One region of the Kitasatospora sp. NPDC057198 genome, then DNA from elsewhere that is predicted to be linked to it. Evidence: riboswitches for the same ligand, from Rfam matches in the RefSeq annotation. Region 1 holds a riboswitch; each other region holds the start of a gene.
The links. Region 1 has a riboswitch for cyclic di-AMP ahead of ACFUEL_RS20205 (transglycosylase family protein). Riboswitches for the same ligand answer to the same signal wherever they lie in the genome.

Region 1 (4,184 bases):
CGGTTTCAGGCGGTAGGCGCAGACGTCCCCCACGATCGCGCCGAGGCCGAAGGCGATGACCACCACGGCCCACGCGCCGGCCCCGCCCCATTCGCGCTCCGCCAGCACCGGCCCGAGCACGAACACCGAGGGCAGCACCACTACGTGGTAGACCGCGATCGCGAGCATCCCCGACCACACCCACGTCCGGCTGCGCACCTGTTGCCAGCCGACCCGCAGTTCGGCGAGGAAGCCGAGCCGCCCGTCCTGCCCCGGGTCGGCGGCACCCGCCCCGGCGCCCGCCCCGTCCGGCACCCCGCCCATCACCGTCCCGTCCGGCACCCCGCCCGTCACCGCGCCGACCGGCCCCAGCCGGGCCAGCACGGCGGCGCTGACCGCGAAACTCGCGGCGTCCACCGCCAGCGCCCCGCCCGGCCCGGCCGCCGCGACCAGCACCCCGGCCAGCACGGGCCCGACCACCAGGCTGGCCGACTGCACGAATCCGCGCAGCGCGTTCGCCTCGCGCAGCCGGTCGGCGGGGACGAGCAGGGGCAGCAACCCGCTGGAGGCGGGGAGGAAGAAGGCGTCCGCGACGCCGAACAGCGCCATCAGCAGCGCCAGCACACCGACCCGGGCAGTACCGGTGAGCAGCAGCACGGCGGCGGCCGCCTGGACGGCGCAGCGCACCAGGTCGGAAGCCAGCATGATCCGCTGTCGCGGCATCCGGTCCGCCCAGACTCCCCCGGCCAGCGTGAACACCAGCAGCGGAAGCAGCCCGGCGGCCGTCACCAGGCCGACGTCGGCGGCCGAGCCGCCGACGGACAGCACCGCGAAGGGCAGCGCCACGAACGACACCCGGTCCCCCAGGACCGACAACGACTGGCCGACGAACAGCCGGGCGAACTGGCGCTCGGTACGGAGCACTTCAGGGACCGGAACGCGCATGGGACCTCCTCGACGAACCCGGCGCACCCGGCACACCCGACGGACCCGAGGGGCCGGAGGGGCCGGAGCAGCGCACCCGCCGCACGAGGACGGCGAGCACGGCGATCGTAGGAAGCCCACGAACCCCCTGTCGCGCCATTTATCCGCAACGCCGTCAATGCCCTGATTCCGGCTAACTTCCTCCCCCCGCAAGGAAGTTGGCAACTCCCAACCCCTCCCGTGGCCGAACCGGGGCGCCGGCCTTCCCCGTTCGCCCTCCTCCCAATCCCACCGATCGGCCACACTTCTCCAGCCGGTCCGCCGACCTCCCGTACCCGACGGACGCCCGCCTCCCACCCGGGGCACCGTCAACAGGTCGTCCACACACCACGCGGGAACCGACGTGACGAAGGCGTGATCCCGGCGCGACGCGCTTGTGATTGCCACGTTCGAGTGAATAGGCTCCTCCCAGCCCGCACCACCGGGCCCCGCACGCGAGAACGCCGAACCCTGTCCATCGCGCCGTCGGGTCGACCACCACAACCCTTGGACAGGGGCGGGGGAACCACGATTGTTGCCGTTCCCCACGGCTAGGGGTGAAGCCGTCCGCACCGGGTGAACCGGGGCGCGGCGGCCGGGCCTCCCTCCCGGTCCGAACCCGACAGCTCACCTCGCAGGCGTGCGGAGAGGATCTCGCATGCTCTTCACGGGTCCGGGACGTCACCGCCGACAGGGTCCGGCGGAGAAGGCGGCCGAGCGCGCGATCGCGGCGGCCGGTGTGGCCGGCGTCGGCATCGCCCTGCCGCTGCTCGCCGTGTCCGGCGCGCACGCCGCGCCCAGCGCGGTCTGGGACCGGGTCGCCGAGTGCGAAAGCGGAGGGAACTGGAGTTCCGACGCGGGCAACGGCCTCTACGGCGGCCTGCAGATCAACGCCCAGCGCTGGACCGACTACGGCGGCACCCAGTTCGCCCCGCTGCCGAACGGGGCCACCCGCAGCCAGCAGATCGCCGTCGCCGAGCGGATCCTGGCCACCGAGGGCCCCTCGCCCTGGTCCTCGTGCGTGGACGAGTCGGGCCTGAGCACCGCCACCGCGCCGGGCGTCGTCGACGACAACGACTCGGCCGACGAGACCGGTTCGCTGCGCGGCGCCCGCGGCATCGCGGCGGTCAACGCCGCCCCGGACGGCAGCACCGTCCCGAGCGGGAACGCCGCCCCGGTGTTCTCCGGCCTGCCGGGCTACGACCCGGTCTCGCACGTGTACTGGTACGAGAAGAACGGCGCCTGGTTCTGGACCAGCCACCAGAGCCTGTACGAGCGCTACATGCAGCTGAGCCGTCCCCAGCCGCAACCGAGCACCTCCGCCCCGACCGCGCCCACCACGGACCCCACGGGCGCCCCGGCCACGCCGAGCACCCCGTCGGCCTCCCCGGCCACCCCGCTGCTGCCCACCGACCCGACCGCCACGCCCAGCCCGACCGCGCCCACCGACGGCACCAACGGCAACGGGAACGGGAACGGCGACCCGAACGGCACCGGCAACAACGGGAACGGAAACGGGAACAACGGGAATGGGAACGGGAACGGCCTGTTCCCCACCCTCCCGGCCACCCCGTCGCCCAGCCCGTCCGGCAGTACCGACTCCTCCGGCGCCACCGGCACCGCCGCCCCCGACGCCTCACCCACCAGCGGCACGGCGACCCCGGCCCCGGCCGCCACGCCGGACGTCCCGGCCACCCCGGCGGCTCAAGCCGCAGCCCCGTCCGCGCTGCCCTACACCGTCTCCCCCGGTGACAGCCTGGCCGGCATCGCCCGCGAGCACGCGCTGGACGGCGGCTGGTCCGAGCTCTACAAGTCGAACCAGCAGGTGGTCGGCGAGAACCCGGACCTGATCCGCCCGGGCCAGGTGCTCGAGCTGGGCTGATCCGCCCCCGGCTGAGCCGCCGTCACTTCGGGACGGCGGCCAGCCCGGTGCAGCCGCGCAGGCCGTCGCGGCGCTGCTGGGCGGCCTTCGCGGCGTTCCCGCCCTGCGGGACGGGTACGCCCCGGCCGTCGATGTGGGCGGGGGTGAAGGTCTCGCCGGTGACGCGGCCGTCGGCGGTGACGGTGAGCGTGGTGACGCCTGTCTCGTCGGAGGCGGTGTAGTTCGAGGTGCCGTACCAGAGGAAGTTGCCGAAGCCGTACGCCACGTAGGTCTTCCCGAGCATGCCCGCGCCGAGCATGGTGTGGGCGTGGGTGCCGACCACGGCGGTCGCTCCGGCGTCGGCGAGCTTCTTGGCGAGGCCGCTCTGCGCGCGGGTCGGGCAGGCCACGCCCTCGTCGCCCCAGTGCAGGTAGACCAGGACCACCGGCGCCTGCGCCTTCGCCGCGGTGACGGCGCGCAGCAGCGCGGTCTCGTCGAGGGCGGAGGCGATGCCCGGCTTGTGGGCGCCGGCCCGCCACTTCTGGTTGGTGATCTCGTTGACCTGACTGGCCGCCAGCACGGCGACCTTCACGCCGCGCACGGTGGTGACGTACGGGGCGTACGCCTCCTGCGCGTCCTTGCCGATGCCGACCACGGGTATCGGGGAGGCGGCCTTGGCGGCGAGGGTGTCGGCGAGGCCGTCGGGGCCGAAGTCGACGGCGTGGTTGTTGGCCTGGGAGACCACGTCGACGCCGGCGTCCTTGAGCGCGTCGAGCGCCTTGGGGGTGGTGCGGAAGGTGTAGGTCTTGGGTTCGGCCTTGCCCCGGCTGGTGATCGCGGTCTCCAGGTTGAGCACCGCCAGGTCGGCGGCGGAGAGCGTCGCGGAGATCGGGCCGAGTGCGGTGTCGGCCCTGCCCGCTCCGAGCCGGGAGGCGGTGCGCCCCTCGAAGTGGACGTCCCCGGCGAACGCCACCGTGATGCTGCCGCCGGGGCTCGCCGGGGCGCTCCCCTCCGACGCCCCGGGGGCCGGTCCGGTGGACGCGGCGGCCGTCGGCGCGGGCGTCGCGGACGCCGAGGCCGCCGTGCCGGTGGCGGTAGCGGTGCCGGCGCCGGCCCGGTCCGTGGAGGGCTCCGACCCGCCGCACCCGGCGACGGTGCTGAGCAGTAGGACGACGGCGGCGGCTGTGCCGACCGTGGTGCGGTGCATGAACGGACCCCCCGGCAGTTCGGTGACGACGCACTTTATCTGCGCCGGTCGAACACCGGAAGTCCACACGGACACCGAATGATCACGATCCCGGTCCCGTCCCGTCCGGGGCCGTCCCGGGCCGGGCCCGCAACGTCCTGAAGGCCCGTCCGCTCAGGCCACCACCCCGGCGGC
Region 2 (4,184 bases), on a different contig from region 1:
GGCCGGGCACCCGCCGCACCCGGCCGTCGGCGGGCAGGCCCGTCGTCCCGGGGTCGAGCGCGGCGCGCCGGGTGCGGAGGAAGTCGGCGATTTCCCTGCTGCGGTCCATGCACCAAGTGTGCAGGCCCGGCCGGTGCGCCGGCGGGGCGAGGGTGGCCCTGCCGGTACCAGTCGGCGCAGGGTCCGCTCGGGGCCGCCCGGGGGGCCGCCGGGCTGGTCTGCTGGAGCTGTGCCCGGGGCTCTCCCGGTGCCACGACTCCCGTGTCCCACAAGGAAGGCACACCCATGCCCACGCACGCCTCGTCCACGCACACCACGTCCGCCGCCCTGCCCCTCGCCGGTCCCCTCACCGGCCCCGCCGCCCTGCCCCTCGCCGGCCGCACCGCCGTGATCACCGGCGCCTCCAGCGGCATCGGCGAGGCCACCGCCGAGGAGCTCGCCGGGCTCGGCGCCCGCGTCGTCGTGCTGGCCCGCCGCGCCGAGCGGCTGTCCGCGCTGGCCGACCGGATCGAGCGGGCCGGCGGCACCGCCCTGGCGATCGCCGCGGACGTCACCGACCCGGTCTCGGTGCGGGCCGCCGCCGACCGGGTCGCCGCCGAACTGGGCGGCGCGGACCTGCTGTTCAACAACGCGGGGGTGATGCTCCCGGCGCCGGTCGAGGAGTTGGCCGTCGACCAGTGGCAGCGGCAGATCGACCTCAACGTCTCCGGCCTGATGAACGTCGTCGGCGCGTTCACCCCGCAGCTGGTCGCGGCCGCGGCCGAGCGCGGCGTCGCCGACCTGGTCAACACCTCGTCGATCGCGGCGCGGAACATCTTCCCGACCTTCGCCGTCTACTCCGCGACCAAGGCGTACGTCACCCACCTGTCGGTCCACCTGCGGGCCGAGCTCGGCCCGAAGCGCGTCCGCGTCTCGGCGATCGAGCCCGGCATCGTCGGCACCGAGCTCCAGTCGCACGTGACGGACCGGGGCGCGCTCGACTGGCTGGAGGGCTCCAAGGAGGCGATGGAGTGGCTCACCCCCGGCGACATCGCCAGGACGGTCGGCTTCCTGGCCGCGCTGCCGCCGCGGGTCAACCTCCAGCAGGTCACCGTGATGCCGACCGGCCAGGCGAGCTGAGGACGGGTACGGGGCCGGGCGTCCGCGGGACCGGGGCGGTCGCGAGACCCGGGGCGGCCGCGGCCGCCGGTCGCGGCCGCCGGTCGCGGCCGCCGGCTACAGCTGAAGGCTACGGCTGGAGGCCGAGGTGGCGGAGCCAGGGCAGCGGGTCGACCGGGGAGCCGTCGGCGAGGCGGACCTCCAGGTGGAGGTGCGGGGTGGTGGCGCTGCCGGTGGCGCCGACGGCGCCGAGGAGGGCGCCGGGGCCGGCCTCGCCGGGGGCGGCGGTGATCCGGGAGAGGTGGCAGTACCAGAGCTCGGTGCCGTCGGGGAGGGTCTGGATGACCCGGTAGCCGTACGTCCCGGACCAGCCCGCGGCGGTGACGGTGCCCGAGGTGACGGCGGTGACGGGGGTGCCGGTGCGGGCGGTGAAGTCCAGCCCGTTGTGCAGGTGCGCCCAGTGCAGGCCGGCCTGGGAGAACCCGTCGCCCAGCCGGTAGCCGGTCAGCGGGAGGGCGGGCGCGGAGCGGTCGACGGTGGCCGCCGCGGCCGTGCCGGTCACTGCGGTCGTACCGGTCACTGCGGCCGTGCCGGTCACCTCGGCCGCATCGGTCGTCGCGGCCGCCTCGGCCTGCCGGTCGGCGCGCTTGGCCTCGGCCTCCTGCGCGGCGGCGAGCCGGGCGGACTCCTCGGCGCCGGTGCGCTGCCCGTCGGCCTGCTGCAGGATGCGGGCGGCGAGGGCGAGTCCGGGGTCGGCGGCGAGCAGGCCGTCGGAGGCTTCGTCGGCGGCGGTGACGGGGGCCGGGGCGGGCGCGGGGGCGGCCTGGGCGGGAGCGGCGGCGAGACCGGTGGCGCCGAGCGCGGCGGTCATCGCGGTGACGCCCAGCAGGGGCGCGCCGGTGCGGGCCTGGCGGGGGAGCCGGTGCCGGACGGGCTCGGCCTCGACCGGGTGGTCGAGCAGCTGGGTGCCGGTGCTCTCGGTGTAGGTCGACGCCACGGGGGCGCGCTCCTTCCTTCCCTGCCGCCGACCGGGTTAGCTGACGGGTTCGGAGGTGGAAGGTCTCCTACGGTCGGGCCCAGGGCCGTCCCGATTCACCCCGGTGGAACGTGGTTCCCCGGCTCCAGGCCCTGCTGCGGGGCAGGACCGGATGGATTAGGCGTGGCGCACGGTGCCGCATGGTTACGGCGTTGCCGACCGCGCTGCGTTATCAAACGTTAATCCTATGGACCCCATGATTCCAAGCGCCTTCCCAGGTGCAGTGAAACTTTCCTGACGCCCTATGGGCGATTTGTGATGGTTCGTCGATCCGCCCGGATTCGGACATGACGGACCGTGACGGAGCGGTTGAGTATCCGTACTCACGACCCGCCCGCGACCCGGCGGGACCCTGGGCCCATGACTGCTCCCGTGCCCCGCCGCACCACGTCCGCCTACTACCTGCAGGCCGTCGCGTCCTTCGCGTTCGCGTCCGTCGCCCTGGCCCTGGGGATCGCCTACCTCCCGGTCAGCGCGTGGATGCGCGCCTTCCTCGCCGTCGGCCTGCTCTACGAGATCACCTCCGCGTTCACGCTGGCCAAGGTGATCCGGGACCGCCAGGAGGAGGGCGCGATCACCAGCCGGGTCGACCAGGCCCGGCTGGAGAAGCTGCTCTCCGAGCACGACCCGTTCCGGGCGGACGGGATCTGAGGCGCGCCGCCGACGGGCGGCCGACCGGCCGGGGTTGACGGCTAAGGCTATTAGCCTTAGCTTTGTGGCTATCGGAAGCAGCCGGGCACGGAGCCCGGAGCGCCGGACGACGCCCGCCCAGGAGGCCCGCGATGAACAGCACCCTCGGCACCGCCACCCAGTACCTCGACGTCACCGGCGGCCGGATCGCCTACGACGACGCCGCCGGCCCCGGCACCCCGGTCGTCCTGCTGCCGGGCATGCTCGACAAGCGCGCCGTCTACCGCTTCCTCGCCCCGCTGCTGAGCGCCGCCGGGCACCGGGTGGTCACCATGGACCTGCGCGGCATGGGCGAGTCCTCGACCGGCTTCACCGACCACAGCCCGGCGGCGATCGCGGACGACCTGGTGGCCCTGCTGGAGCACCTGGACCTGCGCGGCGCCGTCCTGGTCGGCAGCTCGTACACCGGCGCCACCGTGGTGCGGGCCGCCGCGCTCGCCCCCGAGCGGACCGGCGGGGTGGTGCTGGTCGACGCGTTCATCGAGAACCTCCCGCTGAACGGCTTCCAGAAGGCGCTGTTCGGCCTGGTCGGCCCGCTGGTGCGCGCCTTCCCCGGCCTGTGGGGCGCGGCGCAGAAGTTCTACTACCCGGCCGACGCCCGACCCGCCGACTTCGAGGAGTACCGGGCCGGCCTGTCCGCGATGCTCCGCGAGCCGGCCCGCAAGGCGGCGCTGCGCGGCTACCTGGAGGGCGACTCGGCGCCGGTCGGCTGGTGCGCGGCGGTGGACGTGCCCGCGCTGGTGCTGATGGGCGAGAAGGACCCGGACTTCCCGCAGCCGGAGCTGGTCGCCGACCGGCAGGCCGCCGCGCTGCGCGGCCGCAAGGTGATGATCGCCGGCGCCGGCCACTACCCGATGGCCGGCCGCCCGCAGGCCGTCGCCGACGCCCTGCTGCCCTTCCTGGCCGAGCTCGCCGGCCCGGCCGGCCGGAACGGGACCGACCGCTGATGCCCCGCGCCGGACTCTCCACCGCCGCCGTGGTGGACCACGCCCTGGAGCTGATCGACGAGCGCGGGGCCGACGCGCTGACCCTGGCCGCCGTCGCCGCCAGGGCCGGGGTCGCCACCCCGTCGCTGTACAAGCACGTGGCCGGCGGCCTGCCCGAGCTGCGCCGCCTGGTCGCCGTCCGCACCATCGGGGAGCTGGCCGACCACCTGGCCGCCGCCGTCCTGGGCCGCTCCCGGGAGGGGGCCGTCCGGGCCCTGCTGGCCGCCTACGCCGGGTACGCCCTGGCGCACCCCCGGCGGTACGCGGCGCTGCCGCAGGTGCCGGAGCCGGATCCGGGCCCGGAGCTGGACGCGGTGGCCGAGCGGCTGGTGGGGGTGCTGTTCGCGGTGCTGCGCGGCTACGGGCTGGAGGGC
Region 3 (4,184 bases), on a different contig from region 1:
ATCTTGGAGAGCGCGGCGGCCAGCGCGGCGGCGGCGCGGTCCGAGGAGGCCGGCTGGTCGCCGAGGTCGATCCGGCCGGTGCCGCGGGTGGCGCGCTGCCGGGCGTCGTGGGCGTCCTCGGCCGCCATCCTGGCCCGCTCGGCGGGGGCGAGGCCGTTCAGCAGCCGCTGGGCCCCGGCCAGCCGCTCCCGGACGTCGTCCTTGGCGGCGGCGAGCTGCTGCCGGGCCTGCTCCAGTTCGGCGAGCTTGGCGCCGGCCTCGTGCCGCCGCGCCTCCAGCCGGCGCTGCCGCTCGGCGAGCTCGCGCAGGCTGTCGGCCTGCCGGGAGGTGGCCTGTTCGAGCGAGCGGGCACCGGTCAGGTAGCCGGACGGGTCCTGGTCGAGCATCAGCCGGACGGTGGGGTCCACGCCCTGGGTCCGGTACTGGTCGGCGGCGACGGCGGCCAGGTCGCCGCGCATCCGGTTGAGCTCCTCCTGCCCGGCGGCGACCTGGTCCTGCAGGCTGCCGGCCTCGGCCTGCAACTGCCTCTGCCGCTCCTGGGCCGCGTTGTACCGCTCGGACGCCTGCTCGGCCTCCTCGTAGAGCTGGTCGACCTGGGCCTTGACCTCGCCGCGGCCCACCGGGTCGGCCGGGCTGAGCGGGGCGGCGGCGGCCCCGCCGACGGTCAGCCCGAGCGCGCCGGTGGCGGCGGCGGTCAGCGCCAGGGCGCGGGCGAGGCGCTGGACGCCGGGCAGCGGGGTGCGACGGTGCACGGACACGTGCGACGGCTCCGTTCTGCGGCCGGCCTCCGCCGCCGTCCGCCGTCGGACGGCCGTCCTCGCGGGGGCCCGGGGGCAGAGGTTAGCGAGTCGGATCGATCCAGTCCAAACCCCGACAGTCACGAATATTTGACCGTGAATCGGACACCAGCACGGAAGCGGCCCGGCACCCCTTGCGGGGTACCGGGCCCGGGGCCGCGCCGGTCCGTCAGATCCGGACGATCCGGTTGATCGGCATGGCCGTCGCCGACTCGTAGCGGACCTGCGCGCCGGTGTGCGGGGCGTGGATGATCTGCCCGTTGCCGACGTACATGCCCACGTGGTGCTGGTCGTTGTAGTAGATGACCAGGTCGCCCGGCCGGGCGTTGGCGATGTCGGTGCCCAGGCTGGTCCCGGCCCCGGCCTGCGCCTGCGAGGTGCGCGGGATCGACACGCCGGCCTGCTTGTAGGCCCACTGCATCAGGCCGGAGCAGTCGAAGCTGTTCGGGCCGGCCGCGCCGTAGGAGTACCAGGTGCCGAGCTTGGAGACTGCCGCGCCGACCGCGTTGCCCGAGAAGCTGGAGGACGCCGGGGCGTTCAGCTCCACCCGGACGGTGTCGCGGGAGGCGCGCTGCGCGGAGTCGGCCTTGGCCTTGGCGTCCGCGGCGGCCTTCGCCTCGGCGGCGGCGAGCTGCTCGCGCTCCTGCTGGGTCAGCGTGTTGAGGAGCTCCTGGGCCTTGGCCAGCTTCGCCTGGACGTCCTCCTTGTCGGCCTTGAGGGCCTTGGTGGTGGTGTCCAGCTCGGCGAGCTTGGACTCGGCCTCCTTGCGCTGCGCGTCGAGCTTGGCCTGCTCGGACTTGAACGTCTTGAGCAGGTCGGCCTGGGTGGCGCCGACGACGTTCATCGTGCCGGCCTGCCCGAGGAAGGAGTCCGGGCTGCTGGAGAGCATCAGCTGCATGGTCTGCGGCATGTTGCCGGTGCGGTACTGCTCGGCGGCGATGCCGGCCAGGCCCTCCTGGGCGGTGGTCACCTGCTCCTGCTGCCGGGCGAGCTGGTCCTGCAGCTGGCCGACCTGCTTCTGCAGGTCCTGCTGCTTCTCGACGGAGGCGTTCAGCGCCTCGGTCTTGACCTCGGCCTCTTCGTTGAGCTGGTCGACCTGCTGCTTGACCTGGTCCTTGGTCGGCGCGGGGTCGGCGTGCGCACCGCCCTGGGCGGAGAGCGCCACGGCAGCGGCGGCGGTGGCAGTGAGAATCGAGACCCGGGCACGGCCGACGGGCTTGGGACGGCGATGGGACGCCACGAAGGCGGACTCCTTCTTCCTCACACCGCCTACCGGGTGAGCTGACGGGTTCGGGCCGGAAGAGATTGCCCTACGACGCCTCACCGACCGCGCGCGGCGGTCGTCCCGGCGCCGATTCACCCCGGGGGAACGTGGTTCCCCGGCTCCGTTCGACAGCACCCCGGTTGGGGTATCCCCGTCGGCAGACCCGGTGTTGACGGTCTGCCCGCTGCGTCACGGACTCGGCGGCGACCTCCGCCGCCGCCCCCCTTGGGCGATCGACTCTGCGGTGGTCGAGGCAAGACCCTAGTAACCGATCCGTGATCCGTTCAAATCCTTGTCAGAAAAAAATCTGATTCTGAATCAAATACCCCGGCAAATCTGACCGATTGTGATCGACCACTTACACGGAGCGTAATAATTCTCACGATATGGTCGAGAAACACCACGCCCGGACGTGTCGCAGATCACAGGAGGATCTCGAGCCGTCCGGGCGTGTCACGATGCGTCAGTTGTCGCCCGGTGGGGCGTTTGTCCGATTCGTCGGTCCGTCAGACCGTCCGGTCAGACCCGGCGGATGGTGGAGATCGGCAGGGTGTCGACCTTCATCGTCTTCACCACGTCACCGGTGCGCGGCGCGTGCACCACCAGCCCGTTGCCGATGTACATGCCGACGTGGTGCCGGTCGTTGTAGTAGATGACCAGGTCGCCGGGCTGCGCGTTGTGCCAGTCGGTGCCCACGTTCACGCCGTAGCTGCCCTGCGACTGCGAGGTGCGCGGCAGCGAGACGCCGGCCTGCTTGTACGCCCAGACCATCAGGCCGGAGCAGTCGAAGGTGCTCGAACCGGTGGCGCCCCACACGTACGGCGAGCCCTGCTTGCCGAGCGCGGCCGCCACGGCGGTCGCCGCGTAGCCGCTGGCCTGCGGCAGGGTGGACGGGTCGACCCGGGAGGCGCTGCGCGAGGCGGCGGAGCCGCTGCCCCGGAGGATCGCGGCCCGGTCGGCGGCGCTCAGCTTGGCGAGCAGCCGCTGCGCCTCGGCGAGCTTGCTGTTCACGTCGTTCTTGGCGTCGTTGAGCGCCTGGGTCTGGCTGTCCAGCTCGTGCAGGACGGCCGCGGCCTCCTGCTTCTGCTGGTCCAGGCGGCGCTGCTGGTCCTTGAGGGACTTGAGCGTCTCGGCCTGGGTGCTGGCGGCCTGGTCGAAGGAGGCCGCCTTGGTCAGGTACTGGTCCGGGTCGGAGGAGAGCATCAGCTGCATCGACGGGTCGACGCCGCCCTGCCGGTACTGGTCTCCGGCGACCGCCGCCAGGCCGGAGGCCAGCTCGGTCAACTGCTCCTGGCCGCGGGCCACCTGGTCCTGCAGGTCACTGGCCTGCTTGCGCAGCTGGTCGGCCCGCTCCTTGGCGCCGTTGTACTTCTCGGCCGCCTGCTCCTGCTCCTCCAGCAGCTTGTCGACCTGCGCCTTGACCTCGTCCTTGTTCGGCTGGGCCGGGGCGGCGTGCGCGCTGGCCTGGGCCGTCAGGGCGACCGCGGTCGCGGCGGCGGCGGTGAACACGGAGATCCGCGCACGGCTCGGCTGCTTGGGACGGCGGTGGGAGGCCAAGGGGGTGCTCCTTCTTCCTGCTGGACTCACCCCAAAGAGTGAAGGTCCGGAATATAGGTTTGACGCCAGACCCTAGTGAAGTCCACGCCTCCGCGTCCACTCCCGGGGGGCTTCCGGTCCGCCCCACCCGCCCCCCTTCACCGGACCGTCACACTCCGGACGCCCCGCGGTCCCCTGAGCCCTCCTCAGCTACGGGCCAGCCGGTTCAGCAGCAGCACCGAGGCCACCGGCCGGGCCCCCGCCTTGCGCACCCCGTCCGCGACCTCCCGGTCCGCGGAGACCACCACCACCGGCCGCCCCTGCGGCTCGGCCCGCACCAGCCGGCGGATCAGCTCGTCCGCGGTCTCCCCGGTGCGGCTGAAGCGCACCCGCACCCCGCGCGGCGGCGCCATGATCACCGGCACGTCGAGGTCCTGGCCGTCGAAGACGCAGGTCACCTCGGCCTGGGTCCGCTGGGCCAGCATCGCCAGCCCGCCCAGCAGCCTCATCCGCTGCTGCTCCAGCGGCAGTTGGGGATAGCCGGTCTTGGTCACGTTGTAGCCGTCCACCACCAGGTGGACCTGCGG
Region 4 (4,184 bases), on a different contig from region 1:
CGATCCGCTCGCCGTCCGGGCCCGCGACCGCGAACAGGTCGATCGGGCCGAGGTGCTTGACGGCGGTGGCGACCAGCGCGGCGATGTCCGCCGGGTGGTGGACGTCTCCGGAGACGCCGACCACCGGGCAGCCGGGGCGGTCGAGTTCGGCGGCCAGGTCCTCGGCGATGCCGGGGCGCAGGTCGGCGACGAGCAGGCCGGCGGCGCCGGCGGCGGAGAACCGGCGGGCCAGGTCGGCCCCCGAACCCCCGTCGAGCACCGCGATGACCACCACTGCACCGGCTACTCGCATGGCCTGCTCCCCTTTCAGAGCGCGCACCCGTGGCCGGCCCGCACGCCGCCCACGGTGGTTATCGGAGGATCGTAGGCTCGCCCCGACGCTCCGCAACAGGGATTACCCACCAGGTGACCAGACTCACGCGCCGGCGCTTCCCGATACGGTCAAGACATGCCAGACCAGCCCCACGCACCCCAGCCGCCACTGTTCACCTGGGAGTTCGCCGCCGACCCCTACCCGGCGTACGCCTGGCTGCGGGAGCACGCGCCGGTGCACCGCACCACCCTGCCGAGCGGGGTCGACGCCTGGCTGGTCACCCGCTACGCGGACGCCCGGCAGGCGCTCGCCGACGCCCGGCTGTCCAAGAACCCGGCGCACCACAGCGAGCAGGCCCACCGCAGCGGCCGGGTCGGCATCCCCGGCGAGCGGCAGGCCGACCTGATGACCCACCTGCTGAACATCGACCCGCCCGACCACACCCGGCTGCGCCGGCTGGTCTCCAAGGCGTTCACCCCGCGCCGGGTGGCCGAGTTCGAACCGCGGGTGCGGGAGATCACCGACCGGCTGATCGACTCCTTCGCCGGCCGCGGCGAGGCCGACCTGATCCACGAGTTCGCCTTCCCGCTCCCCATCTACGCGATCTGCGACCTGCTCGGCGTCCCGGCCGAGGACCAGGACGACCTGCGCGACTGGGCGGGCATGATGATCCGCCACGTCGGCGGTAAGAGGGGAGGGGTCGGCCGGGCCGTCAAGCAGATCCGCGGGTACCTGGCCGACCTGATCCACCGCAAGCGCGCCGACCCGGGCGACGACCTGATCTCCGGCCTGATCCGGGCCAGCGACCACGGCGAGCACCTCACCGAGAACGAGGCCGCGGCGATGGCCTTCATCTTGCTCTTCGCCGGGTTCGAGACCACCATCAACCTCATCGGCAACGGCATGTACGCGCTGCTGCGCACCCCGGACCAGCGCACCCTGCTCCAGGAGTCGCTGGGCCGCGGCGAGTCGGGCCTGCTGGAGACCGGCGTCGAGGAACTCCTGCGCTACGACGGCCCGGTGGAGCTGGCCACCTGGCGGTTCGCCACCGCGCCGCTGACCATCGGCGGGGCGGCGATCCCGGTCGGCGACCCGGTGCTGGTGGTGCTGGCCGCGGCGGACCGCGACCCGGCCCGGTTCTCCGCCGAGAACACCCTCGACCTGGCCCGCTCGGACAACCCGCACCTGGGTTTCGGTCACGGCATCCACTACTGCATCGGCGCCCCGCTGGCCCGGCTTGAGGGGCAGTGCGCGATCGGCAGCCTACTGACCAGGCTTCCGGACGTTCGGCTCGCGGCGGACCCGGCGGAACTGCGCTGGCGGGGCGGGCTGATCATGCGCGGTCTGCGCGACCTCCCGGTCTCCTTCACGCCCCGCTGACGCCGTTTCAGCCCCCGCGACACGCCGCCGCGCAGGGCCGACGACGCGCCGGGGCGGGGGCGCGCGTCGCACTCCGGTTCGGAACGAATCCGGACATACCTGGATCGTTCGTGTACGTGTATCGAAGATCCGTAATTTCGGCGTGATCATGGTGATATGAGCTTGTGATTGCTCGTCAGCTTTGCCTACTCTCCGACATGCCCGCAGCTGCGGGCCCCGATCGCGGCACGCCGAGTCCTGTCCGCCGCGCCCTCGGGCCACCTACCAGGTACCGGACAGGAGCGGGGGAACCAGTGTGAACGCCGTAGTCCCAACGGCTTGGGGTGAAGCCGCCGAGCAGCCGACGCGACCGCGTCCGGAGCGAACGGCGGCCGGGCCAACCTCCCGGTCCGAACCCGACAGCTCACCTCGCAGGCGTGCGGAGAGGATGTCCCGTGCTGTTCGCCAACACCCCTCGCCACCGCCGTAGTACCAAGGCCGAGAAGGTCATCGCCGCCGCCGGCGTGGCCTCGGTCGGCCTGGCCCTGCCACTGTTGGCCGCCACCGGAGCGGCAGCCGCACCCGTCGACACCTGGGACCGCGTGGCCCAGTGCGAGAGCGGCGGCAACTGGAGCATCAACACCGGAAACGGTTTCTACGGCGGCCTGCAGTTCACCTCCTCCACCTGGCGCGCCTTCGGCGGCGGCCAGTACGCGGCCCGCGCCGACCAGGCCAGCCGCGCCCAGCAGATCGCGGTGGCCGAGCGGGTGCTCGCCTCCCAGGGCCCCGGCGCCTGGCCGGTCTGCTCCAAGCGGGCCGGACTCGCCAAGGGCGGCGCGCCCGCCGACACCTCCGAGGACACCGCCTCGCGCTCCCAGGAGCGCCCGACCGCGCCCCAGCAGCCGAAGAGCCCGCCGTCGAAGAAGCCGGCCGGGCCCGCTGCCCCCGCCCAGCCCCAGGCCGCCCCGCAGGACGGCGCCCCGCAGACCGCGCCCGCCGGCGGCTACACCGTCCAGGACGGCGACACGCTCTCCGGCATCGCCGCCGCGCAGAACGTGTCCGGCGGCTGGGAGCGGATCTACCGGGCCAACCACGAGCTGATCGGCGCCGACCCCGACCTGATCCTGCCCGGCCAGGTGCTCTCCCTCTGACACCGGCCCCGCACCGGTCCCGGCATGTGGGACGCGCCGGCCCGGCGGCCTGACGAGGCCCCGCCGCAGCCCTGACGAGGGCCGCGTCCCCTGACCGTCCGTCCGCTCCCGGCGTGCGCCCAGCAGTTCGCGCCGCCGGGGGCGGCGGAGCGGCCGTCAAACAGGTGAACTACCGGTGAGTAGCCGGGCCACACCGTGAGACGGGACCCGGCCGGGCGTGGCCGCAGGGCGCTGTGCGGCTAGGCTCTGGTCGTAACGACCACACATCCGCTTCCGCTAGGAGATGCCTCGTGCCGTCCATTGATGTCGTCGTAGCCCGTGAGATCCTCGACTCCCGCGGCAACCCCACGGTCGAGGTCGAGGTCGGTCTCGACGACGGCAGCACCGGTCGCGCGGCCGTCCCGTCGGGCGCCTCCACCGGTGCCTTCGAGGCCCTGGAGCTCCGTGACGGCGACAAGAGCCGCTACTTCGGCAAGGGCGTCGAGAAGGCCGTCCTCGCCGTGATCGAGCAGATCGGCCCCGAGCTGGTCGGCTACGACGCCACCGAGCAGCGCCTCATCGACCAGGCCATGCTCGACCTGGACGCCACCCCGGACAAGTCCTCGCTCGGCGCCAACGCCATCCTGGGCGTCTCCCTCGCCGTGGCGCACGCCGCCTCCGAGGCCAGCGACCTGCCGCTGTTCCGCTACCTGGGCGGCCCGAACGCCCACGTGCTGCCCGTCCCGATGATGAACATCCTCAACGGCGGCTCGCACGCGGACTCCAACGTCGACATCCAGGAGTTCATGATCGCCCCGATCGGCGCGGAGTCCTTCTCCGAGGCCGTCCGCTGGGGCGTCGAGGTCTACCACACCCTCAAGGGCGTGCTGAAGGAGCGCGGGCTCTCCACCGGCCTGGGCGACGAGGGCGGCTTCGCCCCGAACCTGGACTCCAACCGCGAGGCCCTGGACCTCATCACCGAGGCCATCAAGAAGGCCGGCTACACCCCGGGCAAGGACGTCGCGCTCGCCCTGGACGTCGCCGCCTCCGAGTTCTACAAGGACGGCGCCTACCAGTTCGAGGGCAAGGCGCTCTCCTCCGCCGACCTGACCGCGTACTACGCCGAGCTGGTCGCCGACTACCCGCTGGTCTCCATCGAGGACCCGCTGGACGAGTCGGACTGGGACGGCTGGAAGACCATCACCGACGCGCTCGGCGACAAGGTCCAGCTGGTCGGCGACGACCTGTTCGTCACCAACCCGGAGCGCCTGCGCAAGGGCATCGAGACCGGCACCGCCAACGCCCTGCTGGTCAAGGTCAACCAGATCGGCTCGCTCACCGAGACCCTGGACGCCGTCGAGCTGGCCCAGCGCAACGGCTAC

Region 2: it holds a riboswitch for cyclic di-AMP, as region 1 does, so the genes downstream of both, ACFUEL_RS08070 (M23 family metallopeptidase) here and ACFUEL_RS20205 (transglycosylase family protein) in region 1, are expected to answer to the same signal.
Region 3: it holds a riboswitch for cyclic di-AMP, as region 1 does, so the genes downstream of both, ACFUEL_RS18955 (NlpC/P60 family protein) here and ACFUEL_RS20205 (transglycosylase family protein) in region 1, are expected to answer to the same signal.
Region 4: it holds a riboswitch for cyclic di-AMP, as region 1 does, so the genes downstream of both, ACFUEL_RS11470 (transglycosylase family protein) here and ACFUEL_RS20205 (transglycosylase family protein) in region 1, are expected to answer to the same signal.

The regions. Positions count from the first base shown of each region.
Region 1 covers NZ_JBHUWH010000174.1:3,708-7,891, forward strand. Annotated here, with positions in the region: gene ACFUEL_RS20200 (MFS transporter) at 1-924, opposite strand, end outside; cyclic di-AMP (ydaO/yuaA leader) riboswitch at 1,429-1,597, shown strand; gene ACFUEL_RS20205 (transglycosylase family protein) at 1,601-2,824, shown strand; gene ACFUEL_RS20210 (CapA family protein) at 2,847-4,010, opposite strand; gene ACFUEL_RS20215 (diiron oxygenase) at 4,164-4,184, opposite strand, start outside.
Region 2 covers NZ_JBHUWH010000044.1:20,690-24,873, reverse strand. Annotated here, with positions in the region: gene ACFUEL_RS08080 (helix-turn-helix domain-containing protein) at 1-109, opposite strand, end outside; gene ACFUEL_RS08075 (SDR family oxidoreductase) at 286-1,119, shown strand; gene ACFUEL_RS08070 (M23 family metallopeptidase) at 1,229-2,095, opposite strand; cyclic di-AMP (ydaO/yuaA leader) riboswitch at 2,106-2,268, opposite strand; gene ACFUEL_RS08065 (YiaA/YiaB family inner membrane protein) at 2,495-2,785, shown strand; gene ACFUEL_RS08060 (alpha/beta fold hydrolase) at 2,917-3,771, shown strand; gene ACFUEL_RS08055 (TetR-like C-terminal domain-containing protein) at 3,771-4,184, shown strand, end outside.
Region 3 covers NZ_JBHUWH010000154.1:1,029-5,212, reverse strand. Annotated here, with positions in the region: gene ACFUEL_RS18960 (NlpC/P60 family protein) at 1-758, opposite strand, end outside; gene ACFUEL_RS18955 (NlpC/P60 family protein) at 967-2,037, opposite strand; cyclic di-AMP (ydaO/yuaA leader) riboswitch at 2,048-2,202, opposite strand; gene ACFUEL_RS18950 (NlpC/P60 family protein) at 2,581-3,618, opposite strand; gene ACFUEL_RS18945 (NYN domain-containing protein) at 3,804-4,184, opposite strand, start outside.
Region 4 covers NZ_JBHUWH010000069.1:6,525-10,708, reverse strand. Annotated here, with positions in the region: gene ACFUEL_RS11480 (SDR family NAD(P)-dependent oxidoreductase) at 1-292, opposite strand, end outside; gene ACFUEL_RS11475 (cytochrome P450) at 449-1,693, shown strand; cyclic di-AMP (ydaO/yuaA leader) riboswitch at 1,946-2,124, shown strand; gene ACFUEL_RS11470 (transglycosylase family protein) at 2,128-2,823, shown strand; gene eno (phosphopyruvate hydratase) at 3,114-4,184, shown strand, end outside.